DNA from 3 places in the Arthrobacter sp. C152 genome. Region 3 is predicted to be linked to each of the others. Evidence: riboswitches for the same ligand, from Rfam matches in the RefSeq annotation. Region 3 holds a riboswitch; each other region holds the start of a gene.
The links. Region 3 has a riboswitch for cyclic di-AMP ahead of ACYSM9_RS08075 (C40 family peptidase). Riboswitches for the same ligand answer to the same signal wherever they lie in the genome.
Positions count from the first base shown of each region.

Region 1: another riboswitch for cyclic di-AMP. It lies ahead of ACYSM9_RS18165 (M23 family metallopeptidase); the one in region 3 lies ahead of ACYSM9_RS08075 (C40 family peptidase).
Region 2: another riboswitch for cyclic di-AMP. It lies ahead of ACYSM9_RS17715 (aggregation-promoting factor C-terminal-like domain-containing protein); the one in region 3 lies ahead of ACYSM9_RS08075 (C40 family peptidase).

Region 1 covers NZ_JBTZSU010000035.1:16,014-21,699, reverse strand. The annotation lists gene ACYSM9_RS18180 (DUF3027 domain-containing protein) at 1-106, shown strand, start outside; gene serC (phosphoserine transaminase) at 172-1,302, opposite strand; gene ACYSM9_RS18170 (metal-dependent transcriptional regulator) at 1,572-2,267, shown strand; cyclic di-AMP (ydaO/yuaA leader) riboswitch at 2,403-2,615, shown strand; gene ACYSM9_RS18165 (M23 family metallopeptidase) at 2,626-3,441, shown strand; cyclic di-AMP (ydaO/yuaA leader) riboswitch at 3,585-3,761, shown strand; gene ACYSM9_RS18160 (C40 family peptidase) at 3,832-4,497, shown strand; gene ACYSM9_RS18155 (NlpC/P60 family protein) at 4,659-5,411, shown strand; gene ACYSM9_RS18150 (HNH endonuclease) at 5,680-5,686, shown strand, end outside.
Region 2 covers NZ_JBTZSU010000033.1:18,141-23,826, forward strand. The annotation lists gene ACYSM9_RS17705 (ArnT family glycosyltransferase) at 1-844, shown strand, start outside; gene ACYSM9_RS17710 (ArnT family glycosyltransferase) at 851-2,860, shown strand; cyclic di-AMP (ydaO/yuaA leader) riboswitch at 3,042-3,201, shown strand; gene ACYSM9_RS17715 (aggregation-promoting factor C-terminal-like domain-containing protein) at 3,207-3,905, shown strand; gene ACYSM9_RS17720 (glyoxalase superfamily protein) at 3,974-4,360, opposite strand; gene upp (uracil phosphoribosyltransferase) at 4,401-5,036, opposite strand; gene ACYSM9_RS17730 (phosphatase PAP2 family protein) at 5,049-5,686, opposite strand, start outside.
Region 3 covers NZ_JBTZSU010000008.1:52,713-58,398, reverse strand. The annotation lists gene ACYSM9_RS08095 (DUF1810 domain-containing protein) at 1-398, opposite strand, end outside; gene ACYSM9_RS08090 (DNA alkylation repair protein) at 418-948, opposite strand; gene ACYSM9_RS08085 (TraR/DksA family transcriptional regulator) at 945-1,304, opposite strand; gene ACYSM9_RS08080 (aggregation-promoting factor C-terminal-like domain-containing protein) at 1,325-2,641, opposite strand; cyclic di-AMP (ydaO/yuaA leader) riboswitch at 2,863-3,053, shown strand; gene ACYSM9_RS08075 (C40 family peptidase) at 3,057-3,896, shown strand; gene ACYSM9_RS08070 (protein adenylyltransferase SelO) at 3,954-5,426, opposite strand; gene ACYSM9_RS08065 (ribonuclease Z) at 5,410-5,686, opposite strand, start outside.

The DNA of each region.
Region 1 (5,686 bases), on a different contig from region 3:
GGCCGCTGACGTCGCTGCCCCGGCTGCCGAAGATGCCCCGGAAACTGACAAAGACGACGACGGGCCGGCAGACGACGACGGCCCGCAGGCGGAAGCCGAGGCCTAGCCAGGCAAGACGAAACGGCGCCGTCCGGGATGACCCGGGCGGCGCCGTCGTCTATTAACGCGGGGCTACTTGCGCAGTTCGCCCACCACGAAGTCGATGCTGGACAGCAGCGCCGAGACGTCGTCCGGATCGATGGCCACGAAGGTGGCGATGCGCAGCTGGTTGCGGCCCAGCTTGCGGTACGGCTCCGTGTCCACGATGCCGTTGGCGCGCAGGACCTTGGCGACGGTGGCGGCATCAACCGAATCGTCGAAGTCGATCGTGGCGATGACGTTGGAGCGCTCATCCGGGTTGGCAACGAACGGCGTCGCAAAGTCCGATGCCTCTGCCCAGGTGTAGATGCGTCCGGCTGAATCGGCCGTGCGGGCGGCGGCGAAGTCCAGGCCGCCGTTGGAGTTCAGCCACTGCACCTGGGCATCCAGGGTCACCAGGGTGGACAGCGACGGGGTGTTGTAGGTCTGGTTCAGGCGGGAGTTGTCGATGGCGGTCTGCAGGTCCAGGAAATCCGGAATCCAGCGGCCGCTTTCCTTGATCCGCGCGGCACGCTCGATGGCGGCGGGGGAGAAGAGGCCCAGCCAGAGGCCGCCGTCGGAGGCGAAATTCTTCTGCGGGGCGAAGTAGTAGACGTCGCTCTCGCTGACGTCCACATCCAGGCCACCGGCCGCGGAGGTGGCATCCACCAGCACCAGGGCACCCTCATCCGCACCGTCCACGCGCTTCACCGGGGCGGAAACACCGGTGGATGTCTCGTTCTGCGGCCAGGCGTAGGCGTCTACACCGGCTTCGGCCTGCGCTGCGGGCCGGGTGCCGGGATCGGACTTGATGATCGAAGAAGCGTCCAGGAACGGCGCCTTGTTGGTGGCCGAAGCGAACTTGGACCCGAACTCGCCAAAGGACAGGTGCTGCGCTTTCTTCTCAACCAGGCCGAAGCTCGCGACGTCCCAGAACGCGGTGGAGCCACCCACGCCGAGGACCACTTCATAGCCGTCGGGTGCGCGGAAGAACTGGCCCAGGCCTTCGCGGACAGAGCCCACGAGGTTCTTGACCGGTGCCTGCCGGTGGGAGGTGCCAAGGATCGTCTTGGACGCTGCGGCCAGCGCATCGATCTGTTCCTGCCGGACCTTTGACGGGCCGGCCCCGAAGCGCCCATCCTTGGGCAGGAGGTCGGCGGGAATCGTGATGCTGGTTTCGCTCACAGGTACTCCAATTCGGCGGTGACTTTGCTTCGGTCGGGGGTCTGGCCCCGGCAGCTGGTGGCTGCCGGACGGCAGCACTTGGCCCTCCCCATTCTGCCTGAACAGCGGTAAGGGCGGGAGCCGGCGCCGTCATAGTCCAGCCACTGAGACGTCCGGGGCCGGCTATTCGGACAAAGTCAAAATAGGCTAAGCTTTCCTCCGGGCCACACCGCGGGAAGAGGCGATACGGTGGGACAACGCAAGGTACTGCGCTCGAGGAGCTGAGCTGGATGACGGATCTGATCGACACTACGGAGATGTACCTCCGGACCATCCTGGAACTCGAGGAAGAGAACATCGTCGCACTCCGGGCCCGCATTGCCGAGCGGCTGCGCCACTCCGGGCCCACCGTCTCCCAGACCATTGGCAGGATGGAACGCGACGGCCTCGTGGTGGTGTCCGGCGACCGGCACCTCGAGCTCACGGAAGCGGGGCGCAAGCGCGCCACCGAAGTGATGCGCAAGCATCGGCTGGCCGAGCGGCTGCTGGCCGACGTGATCGGGCTGGACTGGGCGTATGTCCACGATGAAGCCTGCCGCTGGGAACACGTGATGAGCGAACGCGTGGAACGCCGCATCTACGAACTGCTGGACCATCCCACCGAGTCGCCGTACGGAAATCCGATTCCCGGCCTCGCCGAACTCGGCGGCCGGCCTGCTCCCGGCTTTGCCGACGGCGCCATCAGCCTGCTGGAAGCCATGAAAAGCTACGGCCCCGGTTCGGGCGTGACCATCAGCCGCCTTGCGGAGCCGATCCAAGTGGAACCGGAACTTCTGGCCCAGCTGGACGAAGGCGGAATCCGCCCCGGCGCCGTCGTGGCGCTCGAGCGCGTGGGTGACTACATTTCGGTGCGCGTGCCCGGAATCGAAGGCGCGCTGGAATTGCCGCCGGAAGTTGCGGCGCACGTCTTCGTTGCCGTCAAATAGGCCTGCGCTTACCCCACGGGCGTGCAATCACGCAAAGATAACGGAATTGTTACTTAGGGTCTTAAGCCCCTATAGTTGAACCAAGCGTTGATACTTAAGCGTTACCTGATCCGGAGCCGAGCTCTGCCAGCGGATCAGGAGTACGAGTCGTTACTGGCAGAGGCGGGGGAACCACAACCGGCAGCGGGGGACTGCCTTGGGGTGAAGTCCGTCAGCAGCAAGCCTCTCCAGTGAAGGATCCTCCATGGATACCTCTCTGCGCGGAAGCTTGCTTACGGCGGACCGGGTCTTTGATCTCTCTGACCCGAATCCGACAGCTAACTCCGCAGGCTAACCCAGAGAGGAACCCCACTTGACCATGCAGACCTCCCGGGGCCGCCGCCGCGCGTCCGGTCCCGCTTCGACACCCCGGGTCGTCGAGGTTCTCGCAGCGGAGCGCCCCCGTGATTTCCACCGCGATGCGCGCCGGCGCCGTGGTCCCTTTCGGCAAGTCACCGAGTTTGCCTCCGCGAGTGGCATCGGACAGAAGGCAGGCATCGCCCTTGCCGCCAGCGGCATCGCGTTGACGGTCGCCATGCCGGCCACCAGCCCCGTCGTGGCCACCGGCCCGGCCGGCGGCACGCCTGTTGCGGCCTCCGCCGTGAGCCCCCAGATTTCCGCGGACGTTGGCGCCCAGATCGACTTCAGCCGCTCCGCCGTGGTGACCCAGGCGGATCCGGACGGGAAACTGAAGCAGCTTTTGAGTGCCCAGTCCGCCGGTTCGGTCAGCCGCGCTGCCTCGGCCGGCACCCTTGCGGCCCCCCTGGCCTCCCTCACCACCGCCTCGCCGTTTGGGTACCGCGTGAGCCCCATCACCGGCGGCTCCGGCGACTTCCACCGCGGCCAGGACTTCGTGGCGCAATGCGGGACTTCCGTCCTTGCGGCCGCCACCGGCACCGTGACCTTCGCGGGCTGGCACGAGTTCGGCGGCGGAAACCGCGTGGTGATTGATCACGGCAACGGCCTGGAGACCACCTACAACCACCTCTCCTCGTTCAATGTCAAGGTGGGCCAGACTGTGTCCCGCGGCGACGTCGTCGCCCTCAGCGGGACCACCGGCGCGTCCACCGGCTGCCATCTCCACTTCGAGGTGCAGGTCAATGGCGAAGTGGTCGACCCCATGGGCTGGCTCTGACCCGATGTTTGCGAGTGAAATGACCGTCCGCTCTCAGTTTCAGGTAACGCGCCGTGACCTGAATGTGACATTCGGTCCAAACTCCTGTAGCGTTTAACTCGCGTCAACTTTTCCGAAGTTGACGCTCTTGAGTGGATTGCCTAACTCTGCCACCGCTCAAGGTCCGTTCGCATTTCATCGTCTGGCAGGGGCGGGGGAACCAATTTTGGCCTTCACGTCGAAGGCCTTGGGGTTAAGTCGCGAGCTTCCCAGGAAGCACGTGGCCGGGTGACTCCCATCCGAATCCGACAGCTCACCTCGCAGGCATTGGGAGAGGCTACCTTCGTGTCTTCACGCCACACTTCTGCGCGCCACCGTGCGCAAACGGTTCGCACCAACCCCTTGGATGCAGTGTCCAAGGCCGTTAGTGCCAACGCCGGGACCGTGGGCCGCCAGGCTGCCGTTGTGGCAGCCGCTTCCGGCCTCATCCTGAGCATGGGACTGCCGGCCACCGCAGCGGACACGACGGCAGGCGTCTCTGCCTCCACCGAATCCGGCTCTTCGCAGACCGCCCTCGCGGTCACTGCAGCCCCCACCGCCACGGTTTCCTTCGAGCGTCCCGTGGTGAAGACCACCGCTGCCCCCAAGGCGGAAACCATCCGGACCCAGTCCACCGCGGCTGACCGCACGGCCGGCGACGAGGGCTCCACCGCAGGCAAGGCGGGGGCGGCCATCTCCGCTGCAGCCACCTCCGGCATCGCAGCCATCGCCTACACCGGCATCGGCCACTCCTACGTTTGGGGCGGCACCAGCCCCGTCACCGGCTGGGACTGCTCCGGCTTCACCCAGTGGGTCTACGCGCAGGCCGGCATCAGCATCCCCCGCACGAACGCGTGGACCGTGATGAAGCCGACCTCCACCCCCCAGCCGGGTGACCTTGTCATGCAGAACGGCGGCGCGCATGTTGGCATCTACGTCGGCAACGGCATGATGATCAGCGCCCTCAACCCCTCCCAGGGAACCTTGCTGCACGCCGTGGCAGCCACCGGCTCCTCCTCCTTCTTCACCATGAACTAGTTCTTCGGACCCCCGGGTCCAAGAACTTTTTCTTTTGCCCCCAGCTTTTCGCTCAACACCAATCCCCGTTCGGGATGCGCCGGCGTACCCCCAAGATGCCGGCGCGTCCACACCCCTCGGACATGCCACAGCGGTCCTGAGGAAAACGAAAGAGAGAACTGATGACGACTCGTGCTACCGCACGGCACCGCGCCGAGGTCACTAAGACCAATTCAATCGCTGTCATTGCCAAGGCTGTCAGCGACAACGCCGGCGGCGTGGGCCGCCAGGCCGCGGTCATCGCAGCCGCTTCCGGCCTGGTCCTGACCAGCGGTATCGCGGCCAATGCTGCCGACGCCAACGTCAAGCGCGATTCCGCCCCCGCCTCCGCGCTGGAAGTCGAAACGGCTGTGGACGCCCCGATCTCGGCCGCCTCCACCATCGCCATCAGCTACGAGAAGCCCGCCGTGACCACCACGCCGGCTCCCGTCGCCGAACCCGAGCCCCAGGTTGAGGTCCAGGAAGCAGCCCCTGCTCCGGCCGCCCCCAAGGTCACCGCCAAGACGGCCTCCACCGCCGTGGCCCCGGCTTCCCAGGCATCCGCCAGCGGCAAGGGCGCAGCCATCCTGTCTGCCGCCTACGCGCAGCTCGGTGTCATGCAGGACTGCACCATGCTGGTCACCAACTCGCTGGCCGCCGTCGGCATCCACTTCCACGACTGGCCCGCCGGCTACCTGTCCCTGGGCCGCACCGTGAGCGCAGCCGAGGCGCAGCCCGGTGACCTGATCTACTACGCCGACGGCGGCGCGGGCATGGCCCACATCGCTGTGTACGCAGGCAACGGCATGGCCGTCCACGGCGGCTACAACGGCAACCAGACTGTCGTCTTCAGCGCGAACGTCGGATCCGGGCCCGTCTTCATCCGCGTCAGCTAGCCACTCCCTGCGCCGGTCCGGCCCTAATCCGGCCGCGAGGGCGCCCAAGGACCCCCGCCTCTTGGCGGGGGTCCTTGCCTTTTAATTGCTGCCGTTCCGCAGGGGTCCCCGCCGGGCGCGGCCGGGCACTCCCGGCCCCGGCTGTGGCGCCGATTACCTGATATCGCATTTCTCTGTTTACTCTTGTGGTGTCGATCCATAGCCCGGACATGCCGAGGGCAGCCGGCCCTCGTGCCCCTGACGGGTGCGGCCGTGAAGAGGTAAGTGCATGCGCA
Region 2 (5,686 bases), on a different contig from region 3:
CGTCGTGGCCGCCACCGCTGCTTGGTCGGCGGTGCTGCTGGGCCGGGACCCGTCGTGGCTTCCATGGCTGGGCACCACCGTCATCGTCCTCGGGGTGCTGGCTGCGGGTGCGATCCTGCTCCGCGTCGACGGCATCGGAACAGGTACGGGAACGGCCGTGGGCACAGCCGGCCGGTTCCGCCGCGCAGGGGCTGCCGCCGTCGTCGCGGTGTCGCTGCTGGCCGGGGGCCTGGGTACGGCTGCCTGGACGCTGGCAACTGCCGCCACGGCGCACTCCGGTTCCATCCCGACGTCGGGCCCTGCCGGCTCCGCGGCCCCGGCGCGGGGCGGCATCGGCGACCGGGCAGGATTCGGCGCCGCGGACCGGCCGGCACGCGACGCAGGCATCGACGCAGGCACAGAGGCAGGCACCGCGGATCCTGGCGCCTTTGGCCCGGGGCTCGACGCCGGTGTGCCCGGCGCCCAGGGGAACGGTTCGGGCGGTCCCGGCGGACCCGGCGAAGGAACGGCGGACGCCGCGCTGACCGCACTGCTGTCCGGCACCACCACGAAGTGGTCCGCGATCGTCTCCGGCGCGTCGCAGGCGGCAAGCCTTGAACTGGCGTCCAACACCAGCGTGATTGCCCTGGGCGGCTGGAACGGCGGGGACCCCTACCCCACGCTCGCCCAGTTCCAGGACATGGTGTCCAGGGGCGAGATCAGTTACTTCATCGAAGGCGGCGCCGGCGGGATGGGCGGCGGCATGGGCGGCCGCGGCGGCAACTCGGAGGTCGCGGCGTGGGTCCAGGCCACCTTCCAGGCGCAGACGGTAGGCAACGCCACCGTCTACACGCTGACCAAGTAGGACGCCATGGCCAGCAGCCACTACACCCGGACGGCACCGGCGCGGTCCCCCCGGGTAAATTCCCCCGGCGTAGACTTCCCCGGCGTGCAGGCACCTGGCGCGGCCGGCGGCACCTTCCGAGCACCGGCCTCCCGCCGCGCCCGACTGGAGCTGGCCGTCCTGCTGGTGGCCACGGCGTTGCTGTACCTGTGGAACCTGGGCGCATCCGGCTGGGCCAACGCTTTCTACTCGGCAGCGGCCCAGGCGGGCTCGCAGGACTGGACGGCCTGGTTCTTCGGTTCCTCCGATGCCGCCAATTCGATCACGGTGGACAAGCCGCCGGCGTCCCTGTGGATCATGGGCCTGTCCGTGCGCGTCTTCGGCCTGAGCCCGTGGAGCATCCTGGTGCCCGAGGCCTTGATGGGCGTGGGCACTGCGTGGCTGCTGTACCTGGCGGTGCGGCGGGCCGCGGCGCCGGCCACCGGTGATGACCGGCTGGCGCACCGGGCAGGGCTGCTGGCCGCGGCGGTCCTTGCCCTTACCCCGGTGGCTACGCTGATGTTCCGGTTCAACAACCCGGATGCCCTGCTGGTACTGCTGATGACCGCTGCCGGATACGCCACGCTGCGGGCCATCCAGCAGGACGGGCTGCGGTGGCTGCTGCTCGCCGGGGTCCTCCTGGGGTTCGGGTTCCTGACAAAGCAGCTGCAGGTGCTGCTGGTGGTCCCCGGATTCGCCGTGGCGTATGCAGTTGCGGGGCCGGGCAGGATCCGCCGGCGGCTGGCCCGGCTGGCTGCCGCCGGACTGGCGATGCTCCTCTCCGCCGGCTGGTGGCTTGCCGCGGTGGAGCTGACCCCTGCGGGTATGCGGCCCTACATTGGCGGTTCCCAGGACAACTCCATCCTGGAACTCACGCTCGGCTACAACGGGCTGGGACGGCTCACCGGCGAGGAGACGGGCAGCGTCGGCGGCGGCAACGGATGGGGCGTGCCAGGCCTGTTCCGGATGTTCAACAGCGATTTCGGCGGCCAGGTGGCCTGGCTCCTGCCGTCCGCCCTGATCCTTGCCGCGGGCCTGCTTTGGGTAGGCCGCCGCGCGCCCCGGAACGACGGGGTTCGCGCCTCCGTGCTGATCTGGGGCTCCTGGGTGCTGGTCACCGGACTGGTCTTCAGCTTCATGGCCGGGATCATCCACCCCTACTATGCCGTGGCGCTGGCTCCGGGGATCGCTGCGCTGGCGGGCCTGGGCGGCGTTCTGCTGTGGCAGCACAGGCAGCAGGCCGCGGCCGGGGCGCTGCTCGCGGCGGCAGTGGCGGCGGCGGCCTTGATGGGCTTCTACCTGCTCGGGACCACCTCCGCGTACGGGCCGTGGCTGCGCTGGCTTGTGCTGGCCGGCGGCCTGGCAGCGGCGGCGGGCACAGGGCTGGCCAGGTTCCTGCGCATGCGTTCAATCCAGCGGACGACGGCGGCGCTCGCCATAGCAGCGTCACTCGCCGGCCCCCTGGCGTACTCCCTCACCACCGCGGCGACGGCACACAGCGGAGCCATCGTCAGTGCCGGGCCGGCGTCGGGCTTCGGTGCCGGCAGGACGGGACAAGGCGCCGGCGCCCGTAGCCCGGGCCCGGGAGCGGCACCTTCTGGCGGAACCGGATTGGCGGGTGGCCGGCCGGGAAGCGGCATGGGCGGCCTCCTCGGCGCCCCCACGCCGTCGTCCGAACTGGTGGCCGCGCTCAAGGACGGCGCGTCCCGCTACACCTGGGCGGCCGCCGTGATCGGATCCAACAACGCGGCAGGCTACCAACTGGCAACTGGGCTGCCGGTCATGGCCGTGGGCGGCTTCAACGGCACGGACCCCTCGCCGACCCTGGCGCAGTTCCAGCAACTCGCCGCGGAAGGAAAGATCCACTACTTCGTCGCCGGCGGCGCCATGCGCTCCACCAGCGGATCCGCCGCTCCCGAGCAGATCGCCCAATGGGTGGCAGCGAACTTCACCCCGCAGGCAATCGGCGGCGCCACGGTGTACGTCCTGGCTGGATAACGAAGGGGGAAGACGCACTCGGCCGCAGCCGCCAAAATTGGGGGCGGCTGCGGCTGAACGCACAAGGCGACGCGCACGCCGTCGTGACTTCCGTTACCTAAATGTGACTTAAGCGGGCGATTCCTGTACCGTCGATTAGGTGCGGCCCGCGTTCGGACCGCAATCCCGGGTTGACGCCAAGCTCTGCCGCTTCCCGGATTCCGCTTGAGCAACGGCAGAGGCGGGGGACCCACCGTCCCGGGCAATGACTGCCCTTGGGGTTAAGCAGCACGTGATCATTCCGTGCTGCCGGATGCCCTCATCCGAACCCGACAGCTAACTCCGCAGGTGTGAGAGGCGATCAACCATGTCCAAAAACACGGCAGAACCCTGCCTGCAGTCCAAGGCAAAACACCGGGCCAAACCCCAGGCGGCCAAAAAGAGCACCCTCGGCCGGCGGGCCGCCATCCTCGCGGCATCCTGTGCCGTGCTGGTCGGCGTTGGCGCCGCAGGCCAGGCCACCAACAGCATGGCCCCGGTCTCGGCCACCGGGTCCCACTCTTCCACAGCAGCTTCCGACGCCCAACTGAGCATCGAGAAAAGCGAAATCCGTTCCAACCCTGCCGCGACACCCAGCCCGGCGCCGATCAACGTGGCACCCCAGGCGGCCGAACCGGCCCCTGCCCCGTCCACTCCCCCAGCCCAGGCTGCACCCGCTCCGGCCCCCGCACCCGAGCCGGCTCCCGCCGTCGCGGTCAACGATCCTGCAGGCGCCCAGGCCTACGCCGACAGCCAGCTGGCCTCCTTCGGCTGGAGCGCCGACCAGATGCAGTGCCTGAAGACCCTGTGGACCAAGGAATCGGACTGGACCACCACGGCCACCAACGCCAGCAGCGGGGCCTACGGCATCGTGCAGTCGCTGCCGGCCGAAAAAATGGCAAGCTTTGGAGCGGACTACCTCACCAATTACCGCACCCAGATCAACTGGGGCCTGGACTACATCAAGAAGAGCTACCAGTCCCCCTGCGGCGCCCTGAACTTCCACCTGGCCCACAACTGGTACTAGGAGGCCGGCACCACGCCCGCACCATCAGCAGCCCGCACCCCAAGGTGCGGGCTGCCGCGGTTTAAGTCCTAACCAGCCTGCCCGGCGTTCCGGTAGGGGATGTACTGCACGGCCCACTTGTTGCCGTCCGGATCGGCGAAGTACACGAAGTGGCCCCAGGGCTGGACGTCGATGTCGCTGACCTCCACCCCGTTGTTCTTCAGGAACTCGTGCGCCGCATGGATGTCGTCCACCACCAGCTGCAGGTTGGATCCGGTTCCGGGCGGCGCGTCGGACAGCCCCTCGCCGATGCAGATTGAACAGGCGGAGCCGCGGGGCGTCAGCTGGACGAAGCGGATGGCGTCGGAGGGCCGCTCGTCAAAATCCGGGTTGAAACCCACTTTGTTGACGTAGAAATCCTTGGCGCGGTCCACGTCGGACACGGGGACAAAGACGAGTTCGAGTTTCCAGTCCATCCGCACAGGCTAGCGGCGTGGCCCGGTTTGGGAAAGGGGGTTACCCGGCGATGCCGTAAAGGCGGTCGCCGGCGTCGCCGAGGCCGGGAACGATGTACGACTTGTCGTTGAGCTTCTCATCGATGGACGCCAGGACAATGTGCACGTTGGCCCCGGACAGCTCCTCCTCCAGCCTGGCCAGGCCTTCGGGTGCGGCGAGCAGGCAGATGCAGGTGACGTCGGAGGCGCCGCGCTTGAACAGGAACTTGATGGCCTCGCGGAGGGTGCCGCCGGTGGCAAGCATCGGGTCCAGGACGAAGACCTGGCGGCCGGTCAGGTCCTCGGGAAGCCGCTCCGCGTAGGTGATGATGTCCAGCGTTTCCTCGTCCCGGGCCATGCCCAGGAAGCCCACCTCGGCGGTGGGAACCAGTTTGGTCATGCCCTCGAGCATGCCCAGGCCGGCACGCAGGATGGGGACCACCAGGGGCGTGGGCTTGGTGAAGGCCGTGCCGACGGTGGTGCTGACGGGCGTCTGGATGGTGACGGGCTCGGTGCGGACCTCGCGGGTGGCCTCATAGGCCAGCAGGGTGACCAGCTCTTCCGTCAACTGGCGGAAGACCGGGGACGGGGTGTTCTTGTCCCGCAGGACGGTGAGCTTGTGGGCAACCAGCGGGTGGTCAACAACGAGAGTGCGCATCCCCCAAAACTATCACCCGCCAGAACCCTTCCCCGGGCCGGACGGACCGCCGTCGTGCAGCTCCTGGGCGACGACGTCGCGGACCACGGGACGGTCGAACGACGGTGCGGCACCCGCGTGCTCCCGCCGCCGGACCAGGTGGAAGAGCCGGTGTGCCAGGATGACAATGGACACCCAGGCCAGTCCCAGGATCCAGCCGGCCATGACGTCCGTCAGCCAGTGGTGGCCCAGGAAGACCCTGCTCAGGCCCATGGCGATGATGAAGAGGGTGCCGGCAGTGATCGCCGTGACGCGGGTCCACATCACGTTGAACTGCAGGCAGATGAGGTAGACGATCAGGCTGATGACCACGGTGGTGTTCAGGGTGTGGCCACTGGGGAATGACGGTGAATCCTCGAATGGCGGCACGGCATCCGCATGGTCCGGGCGGGTGCGGCCCACGAGCTTCTTCCCGAGTGTGGTGGCCGTGATGGAGGCTGCGGCCGCTCCGCCCACCAGGACCAGGGGACGCCAGTTGCGGCTGAGGAACGTCAGCCATGCGGTGAGGATGCTGGCAAGGATGGGCATGCCGATGCCGCCGCCGATATTCGTGAAGCCGGTCACCGCCGCGTTAAGGCCGGGATTCCTCAGCGTCTCCGCAAAGGCCAGCG
Region 3 (5,686 bases):
GGCTGGCCGTCGAAGAACTGGGCCAGGACCGTCTTGAACACTGTTTCTCCGGGCGCCGCCCGGAGAAACAGTGTCATGCACGAACGCAGTTTCTGCGCGTCAATGCCGCCCAGGATGTCCGCCGCGGACCGGTCGGCGTGGTTGGTGAGGGCCTGTGCGCATTCGAGCAGCCGGGGGCCGAGGACGTCGTGGTCCAGGTAGGCGCGGGCTTCGGCCAGGGACGAAATAGCGTAGGTGCGCGACGTGGCGCTGCGCCCCAGGCCGGCGATCTGCGGAAAGATGAACCACATCCAGTGTCCGGTCTTGTTGCCGACCCGCAGCTCTTCCAGGGCCTGCCCATAGGTTTCCCCGCTGTTCTGGGCGCTGACGAAGCGGTCAAGGTCAAACGGCTCATTCATTGGATCCTCCACGCAGGTTTCAAAGGGTCGGCTCCCTGGCAAGGGCGTCCGCCGCGGCCTGCAGCTGCGGCTCCGGGTCCTCCCGCCATCTCGACAGGATAACGTCGGCGCGCTGCCGTTCGCGCCCACCCAGCCCCGCCAGCAGGGGAACCAGGACGTCCGCGAGCAGCGGCGCCACCAGTTCCTGCGCCCGTACCGAGCGGAGGAACCCCTCAAGGCGGGTCAGGTCCGAATGCCGGAGCAGGCGGACGCTGGACTGCAGCAGCACCACGGCGGCCAGGCGGCGTTCAAAGACGGGCCGGGCGCCGGGTTTCGGCTGGGCCCAGAGGGCTGAGGCAAGCATGACCAGGGTGTCGTGGTCCAGGTCCTTGAATTTGCGCAGGGCGTCGCGCACTGTTCCCCGGACCGCCCCCACGGACGAGCCGTAGGAGGCGAGGGTGCCGCCCAGCCGGTTGCCGACGTCGTCCGCCCGGTACCAGGTGCCCTCATTCCGAAGCGTCCGGTCGATGAACTCCGCCGCCGCAGCCACGGTGTCCGCGGCGCCGGTCACCGTCCGCGCCCCGCCGCGGCGTGCCGGATGCAGAACGGGGTCCACGGCCGCGCCTCCAGCCGGCCTTCGGCGATGGGGTCCCCGCATACCGCGCACACGCCGTAGGTGCCGGCGTCGATCCTTGCCAGAGCCGCCTCCACCTGGTCCAGCCCTGCCGTGCTCTGCTTCAGGAGGGCCGACGCCTGGGAGAGTTCGAAGGCGATCGTGGCGCCCTCGGGGTCGTGCTCGTCGTCAACATTCGAGTCCTGCCGCGCCGAATTCGCCGCCGCGATGTCGGCCCGGAGAGCCGGCAGCAAAGCCGACCTCCGTTCCCGCTCCTGCTCCAGGAGCACCCGGAAGCGTTCAACGTCTGGCATAGGGAAAGCCTAGCGCCACATCAGTACCAGTTCAGGGCGACGGAGTGGCTCCAGGCACCGCAGGGGGTCGCGTAGCGGTCGCGGATGTAGCCCAGTCCCCAGTCGACCTGCGTCCGGTAGCTGGTCAGCCAGTCACTGCCGGCGCTTGCATACTTGCCCGGCGGCAGCGCCTGCGCGATGCCGTAGGCACCCGAGTAGGGGTTCGTGGCAGTGGTCAGCCAGCCGGATTCCTTTGTCCAGAGCTGCGCCAGGCACTGGAACTGTTCCTGGCCCCAGCCGTACGCGCCCAGGCGCCCGGAGGCATAGTTCTTCGCGCCGGCCGGATCATTGACAGCGCTGCCGGGAAGGGAAGGTACGACGACGGGCGGCGGGCTTGGCACCGCCGCCACCGGAGGTGCGTCCGGCACAGATGGGTCCGGTACGGGGTTGGCGGGACTTCCAGGGGGTGCCGGAGCGGGGGCGGCAGCCGGGGGTGCCTTCGGCTGCCGGGCTGCCGCGGCGGCGGCCTCTTCGGCCTGCCGGCGGGCCTGCTCTTCCGCGGCGGCATGCTTGGCCGCCTGCGCCGCCTCATAGGCAGCCAGCGCGGCCTGGCCCTGGCGGTACTGTCCCTCGATGGCCGCGGTGGTCCCTTTCAGGCTGGCAAGCTGTGCGGTCAGTTCATCGCCGTGCTGCTTTTCCTCCGCAACCTGCCGGGCCAGGGCTTCCTGGGCCGAACGGGCGGCCTCCAGCTTTGCCTTCGCCTCGCCGGCCAGGCGCTCCCGCTCGGCTTTGGCGGCCGTTTCCTGGTCAGCGAGGGAGGCAGCCACCTTGCCGGCAGCCGCGGCCTTGGCCACCAGCGCCGCGGTCTTGTCCCCTGCCAGCTGGACCAGGTTAAAGCCCTGGGCCGTGTTGGCCTCAAGGGCGTCCAGTGCCACGAAAAATCCGGCGTTGGTCCCGCCGGTCTTGTACGACTGCACCGCGAGGGCGCCAAGGGCCTTCCTGTGGCTTGCCAGTTGGCCGTTGGCCCGGGCGGCCTCGGCGGACAGGGTCTGCACCCGCGCGGTTGCCGCTTCGAGGGCTGCCTGCGCCGACGCGTAGCCGGCTGCTGAGCTGACGGCGGTGGCACCCGCAGCCTCGGACTCGGCCTGCAGGCCGGCGAGGAGGCCGTTGATCCTGCTGATTTCCCCGGCTTTGGCAGTTTCGGAGGACTGCGCCTTCTGCACATCGTCCCAGGATGGGTACCCGGCAGGTGGCGTGGGGTCGTCCGCGGAGGCAGGCAACAGTGCGGCCGCGGCCAGTGTAATGGCCAGCAGGCCTCCCAGCACGGGGGCCTTGATCCCGGTCACGATCAGGGGCATAGTCCCGAAGCTTACCGGCAGCCGTGCCGGCCACGAAGGATTTGCGCCGCAATACCGTTACCTCGCGCCATGCGGGGCGCCCTGCAGCGTCCGCAAAACCGCCACAAGACTTTTGCTGAATTCGAGAGGAAGGCCTCGCATGTTATCTAAATGTGACAATTGGCGGGAGCGCGGGTTATGGTCGAATGGTGTCCCTCCCAGACGGGACATTCCCATCAGCTTGCCGAGCCCTGCCGCTGACCCGGGATTCGATCGTTTCCAGCTGGCAGGGACGGGGGAACCACATTTCCACGGCCTTACGAGGCCTTGGGGTTAAGTCGACAGCGCCTTCCGTCCATCGCGGGGTGCTTTCGGCCGGGCATCTCCAGCCCGAACCCGACAGCTCACCCCGCAGGCATGGGAGAGGCGATCAACCGTGTCAAAAATTTCCAATGCTGCCCGTCACCGCGCGACCCCGGCCCGCTCGATTGTGCTCGAAGGCCTGGCCGTGACAGCCAAGTCCCAGGCGCGCTCGCTGGGCCGTCCGGCGCTCGCAGTGGCAGCCGCGTCCGGCATTGCGTTCGGGGTCGGCGCCCCGGCCCACGCCGGTGTCACCGCCCCGGACACCACCGAACAGACTAGAGTCCAGGCCACTGCCGCCCCCGCCGCCGAAGTGGCCGCGCCGGCAGCGGCGGCCGCCACTGTACACACCGTGGCGTCCGGCGACACCTTGGGCGCTATCGCGTCAGCCTACGGCGTCAGCCTGAACGATGTGCTGTCCGCCAATGGCCTGGGACTGTCCTCGATCATCTACCCGGGCGACCAGATCCAGATCCCGGGTGCAGGATACGCTGCCCCGGCACCCGCCCAGGCGCCCGCTCCGGCACCCACCGCCGCAGCCGCTTCGACTCCAGTGAACACCGGGATGAACATGTCCTACGCCTCGGCCACCCCGGCCTCCACCGGAACCGGCACCGGTGCAGCCATCCTCGCCTCGGCCTACAGCCAGCTGGGCGTCCAGCAGGACTGCACCGCCATGGTGGAGAAGGCCCTGCGCTCGGTGGGCAAGTCGGTGGGTGACCTGGCCCCCACCCAGTTCTTCCAGTACGGCACCGTGGTGGGCAGCCCGGCTCCCGGTGACCTGATCATCACCTCCGGCCACGTCGGCGTGTACGCCGGTGACGGCCAGGTGGTCAGCGGCGGCGTCAACGGATACACCACCGAGGTGCACTCCATCAGCTGGCTCGGCGGCTACTCCGCCGTCCGCGTAGCCTAACCACCGCGCGCAGAAGAAGGGCGGCGGCCGGGATTTCTGGCCGCCGCCCTTCTGCGTTCAGGTCCCGCAGAAGGTCATGTAACTCCCGAAGTCCTTGGGCGCTCCCTCGGCGTAGCGTTCCAGCCCCGCCCGTTGCGTAAAGGGTTTGGTGACCGCTTCCAGCAGCCGGCGCAGGGGGTCCAGGTCTCCCCCCGTGCCGGCCGCAAGCGCCTCCTCCACCAGGTGGTTGCGCGGGATGTAGGCGGGATTCACGCGGTCCATCAGGTCCGGGTCGGGGCCCAGGGCCTGCCACTGCCCCGCCCAGGAATCGAAGGCCGCCAGGTCCAGCACCATGCCGCGGACCGGACGGAGGTCCCCGCGGGCCGCCTTGCCGAGGTTCCGGAAGAACAGCGTGTAATCCACCGGGCCGTCCTTCAGGATGGCGACCGCCCCGTCCACGACGTCCGATGCCGCCTCGCTGCCGGCACCGGCCGCGTCCGCCGGCAGGCCCAGCTTTTCTTTCATTCCGCCGGACCAGGCCGCACTGTACTCAGCGCGGAAGGTGCCGAGCGCCTCGACCGCGGGCGCGACGGCTTTCTCCTGGTCCTCGTCGATCAGCGGCAGCATGGCCTCGGCCAGCCGGGCAAGGTTCCATTCGGCGAGGACCGGCTGGTTGGCGTACGCGTAGCGGCCGCTGGTGTCAATGGAGCTGTAGACGGCGCCGGGATTGAACGCATCCATGAATGCGCAGGGGCCGTAGTCGATCGTTTCACCGGAAATGGTCATGTTGTCCGTGTTCATCACCCCATGCACGAACCCCACCAGCATCCAGCGTGCCACCAGGGCGGCCTGGGCGGAGACCACCGAGCGGAAGAGGCCAAGGTACGGGTTTTCGGCCGCGGCGACCCCGGGGTAGTGCCGGCTGATGGCGTGGTCGGCGAGCCGCCGCAGCAGGTCGATGTTTTCCGTGGCGCGGGCATACTGGAAGCTGCCGACGCGCAGGTGGCTGCCGGCCACCCGCGCCAGCACGGCACCGGGCAGCATCCCCTCGCGCCGCACCTGCCGCCCGGTGGCCACCACGGCGAGGGAGCGAGTGGTGGGAATCCCCAGGGCATGCATGGCCTCGCTGACAAGGTACTCCCGCAGCATGGGCCCGACGACGGCCCGGCCGTCCCCTGCGCGGGCGAAAGGCGTGCGTCCGGAGCCTTTGAGGTGGACGTCCCTGATGCGTCCGTCCCCGTCCGTGACCTCGCCCAGGAGCAGGGCGCGGCCGTCACCCAGGAGGGGCGAATAGCCGCCGAACTGGTGGCCGGCGTAGGCCTGCGCCACCGGCGTGGCACCCTCCGGAACGTGGTTACCCACCAGGAGCCGCACGCCTTCAGGACTGCGGAGGTATCCGGAGTCGAGGCCAAGATCCGCGGCCAGCGCCTCGTTAAGGATGAGCAGTTCGGGCGCCGGGGCTTCCTCGGCCTGCCAGGGAACGGCGAGCTCGGCCAGGTCCCGGGCAAAGCGGCCATCGAAAGTGACCGTGGATTCAGCTGCTGCCGTCATGGTTTAACCCTATCGCCGTGGCTTCCTGATGTGGTGCCGGGTAGGATTCCCGGGCGCCCAGGCGCCGTGGAACGGGAATGCGCTGCAGGTCCTCCGCTGCCACGACGGCAACAGCGGGGGCGCGCGTCCGGGCCTGGGCGGCCAGCAGCGAAACGTCGTCGCCATACCGTGCCGAGAAGTGCGTCAGCACCAGGGTCCGGGCGCCCGCGGCCGCCGCCAGTTCCCCTGCCTGCCCGGCGGTGAGGTGGCGGTACTGCCGT